One region of the Asticcacaulis sp. P2_B1 genome, then DNA from elsewhere that is predicted to be linked to it. Evidence: riboswitches for the same ligand, from Rfam matches in the RefSeq annotation. Region 1 holds a riboswitch; the other holds the start of a gene.

What was found. A riboswitch is a leader RNA that binds a small molecule or an ion and turns the genes downstream of it on or off. The one in region 1 is predicted to bind cobalamin.
Region 2: it holds a riboswitch for cobalamin, as region 1 does, so the genes downstream of both, AC1DX3_RS13870 (TonB-dependent receptor plug domain-containing protein) here and metE (5-methyltetrahydropteroyltriglutamate--homocysteine S-methyltransferase) in region 1, are expected to answer to the same signal.

The regions. Positions count from the first base shown of each region.
Region 1 is NZ_JBFUDD010000001.1:738,298-742,096, forward strand. It holds gene metE (5-methyltetrahydropteroyltriglutamate--homocysteine S-methyltransferase) at 1-1,290, opposite strand, end outside; cobalamin riboswitch at 1,400-1,596, opposite strand; gene AC1DX3_RS03550 (YceI family protein) at 1,653-2,210, opposite strand; gene AC1DX3_RS03555 (TorF family putative porin) at 2,262-2,954, opposite strand; gene AC1DX3_RS03560 (S8 family peptidase) at 2,955-3,799, opposite strand, start outside.
Region 2 is NZ_JBFUDD010000005.1:103,262-107,060, forward strand. It holds gene AC1DX3_RS13870 (TonB-dependent receptor plug domain-containing protein) at 1-1,475, opposite strand, end outside; cobalamin riboswitch at 1,629-1,816, opposite strand; gene AC1DX3_RS13875 (TadE/TadG family type IV pilus assembly protein) at 1,851-3,158, opposite strand; gene AC1DX3_RS13880 (BolA family protein) at 3,286-3,579, opposite strand; gene AC1DX3_RS13885 (J domain-containing protein) at 3,648-3,799, shown strand, end outside.

The sequences.
Region 1 (3,799 bases):
TAGGCGATGGGCGTGCGCTTCGGTAATCCCGGCCAGACGGGCGGTAACCTCGGGATTGTGGACCTTGGGCGATACCTTGCGCAGGACGGCGGCCGAAACCGAGGCATCCAGTTGCGCCTTGACGGTCTCTCTCCCCTCGCCCAATCCCCTGGCGACGACGGCCAGTTCCGTCATTTTTTGCAGCGAAAAAGCCAGCCAGGATTTCACATCCGGATCGAGCTCGGTTTCCAGGTCGAGATCGATCGGCGTGTGCAGCAGGGAGCATGAAGGCGCGATTTGGAACCTGTGGCGGCCATGGGCGGTAATTACCGGATCCAGACGATCGAGTACTGCGCGCAGGTCGGCTCGCCAGATATTGCGGCCATCGATGCCCCCCAGAGACAGGACCAAGTCTTTTGGCGCCTTGGCCACAACGGTGTCCAATTGTTCCGGGGCACGGACCAGGTCGATATGCAGGCCGGCCACCGGCAAGGCGGCCGCCACATCGAGATTATCGCCCAGCCCGCCGAAATAGCTGGCCACCAGTATCTTGATCTCCGGCACCTCCGTCGCGAACCGGGCATAGGCCTTGCTCAGCGCGGCGGCTGTCGCGACATCGGCGTCGAGCGCCAACACCGGCTCGTCGATTTGCACCCAGTCGGCGCCGGCCGCCGCCAAGCGTTTCAGGATATCGACATAGACGGGGATCAGGGCATCGATCAGCGATACCGGCTCGAAACCGGCTTCGCGGCTTTTGCCGAGGCGGAGATAGGTCACCGGCCCGACCAGGACCGGCCGCGTATGATAACCCAGGGCCTTGGCCTCAAGGAATTCCTCGACGGGCTTCACTGACGATAGCTTGAAGGTCTGATCGCGTGAAAACTCCGGCACCATGTAGTGATAATTGGTGTCGAACCACTTGGTCATTTCCTGCGCTTGTACGCCATGGCCGTGGTGCCGAGTACAGCCGTGGTCACAGGCTTCGTTATGGACATCGGCCTGAGAGCCCCGCGCCATCGCAAAATAGGTATCAAGCGATACCTCGCCGCCGGTCCAGCCGTAGATATCAGGAATGGCGCCGACCATGACGCTGGTATCCAAAACCTGATCATACAGCGAAAAGTCGTTGGACGGGATGATGGTAACATCGTGCGCCTCTTGCCGCGCCCAGTTGCGGGCGCGCAGGTCGCGGGCCGTCTGACGCAGCATCGCTTCGTCGGACTTGCCCGACCAATAGCTTTCGAGGGCGAATTTCAGTTCACGCTTGAGGCCGATACGCGGCGTTCCCAAGGTGGCAACAGGCAGAGACAAATTTGACAAGGCTAGCCCCGAAAAAGAAGGCGGGGTTCAGAGACACGCGGCCGCTATCCGGCAGAAGGCGGCCGGAAGGCTTACGCATGGCCGCGGCGCCCCGCCCGGCATGGATATGAGGTCGATGGCAGGTCTCCTGGCTCACGGGTCAAAGCCTCCGTCCGCCTTCTCGGAGTCGCCTCCAATGGCACGCTTGAACGAAGGCTTACCGTCTACAGTTGCGGGGGCAGCGCCGGCGTCACACCGGCTTCCCTCTTAGCCGCCCACCAAAACCCGGTGCGCGGAACCACGACCATCGCTTTATAGGCGCGGCATTTTTGAGAGTCAATAAAGATATAAAGATATCTTTATATGATTATATGCTATGGATGCACCTCGGCGCGGATATGCAGGTCGATATCGTCGCTGATGAAAAGCTGGAACTTGTCGATGCCGAAATCACGGCGGTGGATGCGCGCCGTGGCGGTAAATTCCATACCCGTGCCGCCCTCTTGGTCAAAGACGACCGTCAGGATGACTGTGCGTGTGACGCCGTGCAAAGTCATGTCGCCCGTGACATTGGCTATCTTCTCGCCGGTCATCTCGATGCGTGTGCTGCGAAACGAGGCGCTGGGGTAATGCGCGGTGTCGAAATAATCTTCGCCCTGCAATTGCTCGTCGAACATGCCGACCCCGGTGCTGAGGGTCGTCATGTCGAGCGTAACATCCACGGCGCTGTCGTCGGGATGGCCAGGATCGAAGGTCAGGGTGCCGTCGACACCGGCGACGCGGCCGGTTGTATGGGCGACCCCGAACGCGCCGGTCGTGAAGGTCACAGACGTGGCCGCTTCGGCCAAGCGGTAGACGCCCGCTGCGTCCTGGGCACAGGCTGCCCCCGCCCAGACCATCATCATCGCTATCAAGATCGCCAGTCGCTTCATCTCAGCCTCCGGCGGATAAATACCGCCGCCCAGGGATCGGGTTCACATACCTCAAAAAAACGCCGTCGCCGTTACCAGCAGGCCGTCACCGTTGTCGATCGGCCGGTCCGGATAATCCGGCACCGGATTGGTCCGCGTCAACGCCATCTCGATCTCGTAGGTGCGCACGCTGACCGCGACACCCGCGCTGAAGTCATATCGCTCTTCGCGAAAGGGACCATTGAGCGGCGTCGCCACCCCGGCATGGGCGAAGGCGCGCCAATGGGTCGACAGTCTGCGCCCGCCGCTGAGATCGACATAGAGGTTATCCCAATTCCGGCCGAAATAATGCGGCGCATAGGACAGCCTGAGACTGATATGTTCGCCCACGACGCCCGCATAGACCTCAGTGAAATCGTAACTATAGCGGCCGTGGACATGCATATTGGTAGCGCCCACCTCCCAGGCCGGTCCCTTTTCCGGCCGCACGACATAGCCGGCATAATCGACATAGCCCAGAAGCCTGAGCCCGCGATTGTCGTCATCGGCGCCGATAAGCGACAGACCGGCATAGGCGCCGCTTCTATGGTCGTAAGACAGATTCAGGCGCACGTCCGGCTGACCGTGGCTGAGCGACAGGCCGCGAAAGCGATAATCGGACTCGGCGCTGGCGCTGAACGCCAGCTGGGCATGAACGGGCGCCGCCCCTGCGACCAGGAGCGCGGGGAAGAGAACCAAGCCGATATGCGACCGCCGAAGACGCATCTAAGGGCGCGCCCGGGAGGCCGAATTTGACGTCGAGGTCTGAGCTAGGCTGTGCGATGCGCCACAGGTGTCGGATTTGGTCGTGGATTCAGCTACCCGCAAAAGCGACGCGCAGGGGTCGATCGCATCGCTCCCCTGCACGGTGATTAAGGATGACGCCGTTTGCGCCCCTGAACTTCGTTCCCGCAGAAGTGCGAAAAGCCCACTGACATGGGCCGCGGCATAGGAACTACCATTGACGAAGAACCAGTTGCCGCCGGGCTGGGTGGTCGGAATATCGTGGCCCGGAGCCCCGAAGACGTGGCGGCCGGGTGGCCCGCCCTCGTCCACTACCGCGATCACGCCGGTGTGCGAGGCCGGAAAGCCTCCGTCGGCCTGGCCGGGGTCGACCGCACCAACGACGGTGATGCCGCGCGACTGCGCCAGGTCGATCAGCCGCGCCAATAGCGGAGCCGACGGTCCGCTCAGACTCATATTGATAACGTCCGCGTTATGATCGACGGCGAAATAGAGCGCCTTGGCCAGGCTGAGCGTGTCGCAGACCGTTGAACTCGCGCTCTCCTGCCAGCACGCCCGCAGGCCCATCAGCCTGGCGCGCGGCGCCACGCCGACAATACCCTGCCCGTTACCGCCGAGGGCAGCGATAATGCCGGCGACACCTGTCCCATGTATTTCCGCCTGGGCCGGCCGGCCGATGACAAAATCCTCGCTCAGCATGACCTGACCGGCCAGATCCGGGTGCTGGCGCTCGATGGCGCTGTCGATGACGGCAATGCGGATATTGCGGCCGGTCGCCATGCGATGCAGGGCGTCGAGTCGCCATTCCTTGGCATCCGGCTGAACAG
Region 2 (3,799 bases), on a different contig from region 1:
AGGCTGGCGGTCAGGTCCTGGGTCAGACCCAGTTCCAGCCCGATGGCGCGGGTGCGGTCGATATTGGCGTAACAGCCGAAGATCTGCGACGCCGTGCAATGACTGGCGTCCGGCGACACGAAATCGATCTGGTCGCGGACATGACGCTCGAACACGGTCGCCGTCACGACGCCGTTGCCGAAGGTGTAATCGACGCCGGCATCGATGCTGACGGCCTTCTCGACCTTCAGGCTGTCCGTGCCGTAGAAGCTGTAAAGCTGATACAGGCTGGGCGCCTTGACGCCGGTACCGGCGCTGGCATGCAGACGCCAATGCTCAGCGACGGGTGCGCTCAGGGACACTTGGGCGATATCGAGTCCACCGAAGCTGGAGGCATCGTCGTGACGGGCGCTTAAGCTGGCCGCCACCGGACCGAAGTCGCGGGTCACCTGGCCATAGATGCTGGCCAGGGTGGCCGAGGCTCGGCTGTCGCCCGACATGCTGTCGCGTTCATAGGCCAAGCCGCCCAGCAGGCGCGTGGCGCCGAAGCTATACGAGGCATGGTAATCGGCCGATTGGATATGGCCGCGGGCGCTGAAGCTCGGTGTGCCGCCTTCGTAGAAATCGTCGCGTTGGGTATCGGTTTCAGCCAGGGACAGGCTTTGTTCGCCTGCACTGTAGCGGTTGGTCAAACCAACGGCCGCGATGGTCGTGTCGGTCTTGCCGAAGTCGCCGGTGTCGCCGAAATTATAGAAAGGCGGGACGTAGCCGTCATAGTCGTTGCGGCTGTGGGTCTTGCTGGCGAAGGCGTGCAGGGTGGTGGCGCCCAGGTCGTAGGCCAGGCGGCCGCGGAGGGAGGTTTGGGCAAAGCCGTCCTTTTCCGTGCCGCCGGCGAAGGCCGAAACGCCGTCGTCATTATAGGCGCTGCCGGCCAGGCCCCAGGTCAGGCCGCCGCGCTTGCCGCCAATATCGGCACGTGCCGAGCCGTAGCGATCGAAGCCTTCGAGGGCAAAGCCGCCTTCCAGCGGCCGGCTGGGCGTATGGCTGGTGATGCTGATCACGCCGCCCAGGGCGCCCGAACCCCAAAGGGTCGACAGCGGTCCGCGCAGGACTTCGATGCGATCGGCGTCGCCCGTGGTCAAAAGGCCGAGATTGGTGCCGCCGCCGACCTGGGACGGGTCGTTGAGGCGGATGCCGTCGAGCAGATAAAGGGTATGGTCGGCGCCGGCGCCGCGGATCGAGGCAGCAGCGGCTTCACCCGGTCCGCCATTGTGCGCCACGGTCAGGTCGGTCGTATGCGTGAGCAGGTCGGCGATGAACAGGGATTGATAGGATTTGATGTCGGCGGCGGTCAGGACATCGACCGGCTGGCCGAGTTTTGACACCGGTAGGCTCTCGCGGGTGACGGTGACGACGACTTCGGTGGTCTGTTCGGCGTGGAGGCAGGCGGGAAAGGCCAGCAGGGAGGCGGTGAGGAGGAGGGCGGGTTTCAACACGGAAACGGCCTTTCGGTCAGGGACGAAAGCCGGGCGGACACGAAGGTTCGCAGCCGCCAGGCTGACAAAACATCGTCTCTCGAGTTGATTGACGCCGCACCCAATCCTGGCATCCGGCTTCATTCCCCGCTCGCGCTGCACTTCCCGGCTACGCAAAGGACGACAGCCAAGGCAGGTTTCCTGACTCGCGTCTCGAACGCTTGAACTGCAGTCTTCCCCGCTTGCACGAGTGACATAGGGCAGCAAAGCTCGGCGCTTACAGTTGCGGGGACAGTCCGGGAGTTACACCCGGTTCCCTATTATCTTCCCGTAAGGGAAGCACCATTGGCACAGGTCGGTGACTAATGGCAGACGCCTATGCCGTCAAGCCATCCGTTACGAATTGATCCGAACGACCGAGATAACCTTGGTGAACAGGGCGTTCATGGCATCGGAAATGCCTTGGCTGGGGCTGACCTCGAAATAGAATCCGGGCGAGGCGCAGGCTTCCATTTGGGCGGCGATTTGATCGGTACCCGATTTGGGCGGTACATAGCCGGCAACATGCTGGTCATAGAACTTGTCTTTGCCCGCAAGCGACAGGTACGTCGTATATAGCACGGCAATTTTGACACCGCGCGCCTTCATGGCTTTACACTGCGTCGTATCCAGGGGCGTAATGCTGCGGCAAGGATTGCCGTCGTTACGTGAACAATCATAGCCGTCATTGACACCATCCGAGACAAAAAACAGGACCTGCTGTGGTTTGCCGGACGAGGTGCCATCCCCGGACGCAGGAATAATAATGTTCATTCCCGTCAACATCGACTTGAAATTGGTTTGCCGGTCGTTGTTATAATTTTGATAGGGCACGGTCATCAGATCGATGGTCGCCGCTTTGGTTGCTGATCCGTCAAGGTCGCTGGTCAGCGCACTTACCAGATAGGGCACAGGGTTTTGCTGGTCGATCGTCTCCGCGGACAGCCCGAAATCATAGATCGCCATCCGGTACTGTCCGGCCAGGCTTTCGGTTTTCTTCGCCGTCGTCATCAGGTTTTGTGTCGCCTGGCGCACAACGTCGATTCGCAACGTGACGCCCAAGGTTTTGGCCAAGGTATAGCGTTCCGGGGTAGTCGCAGGATGGGCGCCGCTGAACGGCCCGGTTTCATGGCAAGCGAAGGCACAACTTTTTTCCTTGCCCGGGGAATTGGCTGTAGCGGCTACCAATTTATCGATATCGGCATAGGTTGCCCCAAGACCCATGGAGGGGCTGTTGTCGAGCAACAGATAAAAATCGATATAGGGCGGGACGGTCGCCGACGAGGTCGACTTCACATTGACCGGCAATGTACTCAGGCCGATCAGGCCCAGCATATAGGTCTTGTAGGTGCCGGTGACCGTGACGACCGAGGTCATGGTAGTGTCGACCTTGGTGACCTTGGCCGTTACCTTGATGTTCGACACGTCGGCCATCTTTTGCTGGTTGGCGGCGAAAATGGTCTGAGCCTTGGTGGCGCCGATCGGGATATCGCCACTGGTCATCGACAGGCCGGCCTTGAAGGCGGGGGAATTGACGGCGATCGAGCCGACGCTGGCGACATCGGCCGCGTCCTGGAGCTCGGCTCGGGCCTGGGTGACACGGCTGAAATCGATGGCGCCGCCGACGGCAATAAAGATCGCCGGGATGGCCAGGGCGAACATCATGACGGTGTTACCCGCGCGGTTTCGCCAAAATCTCTTCAAGTTTTGCAGCACCTGGTCGCCCCAACCTTATGTCAAGGCCGACAGGATCGCACAAATTACTTAAGGAGTTTTGAGCGCCGACAAGGTTTTATTCCGCGCCCGATTCGGCTTTCGATTCGGCAGGCGTCAGGGTTTTCAGGCTAAGCGCATGCACCGGACCGGCCAATTCTTCCGCCAAAGTGACGTTGACCAGTCTCTGTCGCGCCACACGACCCAGGCCTTCGAAGGCTTCGGATACGATTAACACGGAAAAATGGCTCTCCCCCCCTTCACGCGCACCCGAATGCCCACTATGTTTGGCGCTGTCGTCGGTTATCTCAAGAACCCGGGGACGGAGGGCCTGGTCAAGTTTCGATCTCAAGCGATCGGCGATGGCGCCCATAATTCGGCCCTCTTCATCCGTTAAGTTTCTCGACCCTCTGTTAAGATTTTAGGATCATAGTTCATCATATGAGCGAAGGATTTAAGTACAAGCCCAAATTCATGGATATGCGTATCCGTCCGCCCAAGGAAGGCGAGGAACATACGCGCCGTCCGGAGGACGATGTCCTGCATTTGAAACCTGGGCAGATCCAGTGCGAATGGCCTGAGTGCCATAAGGC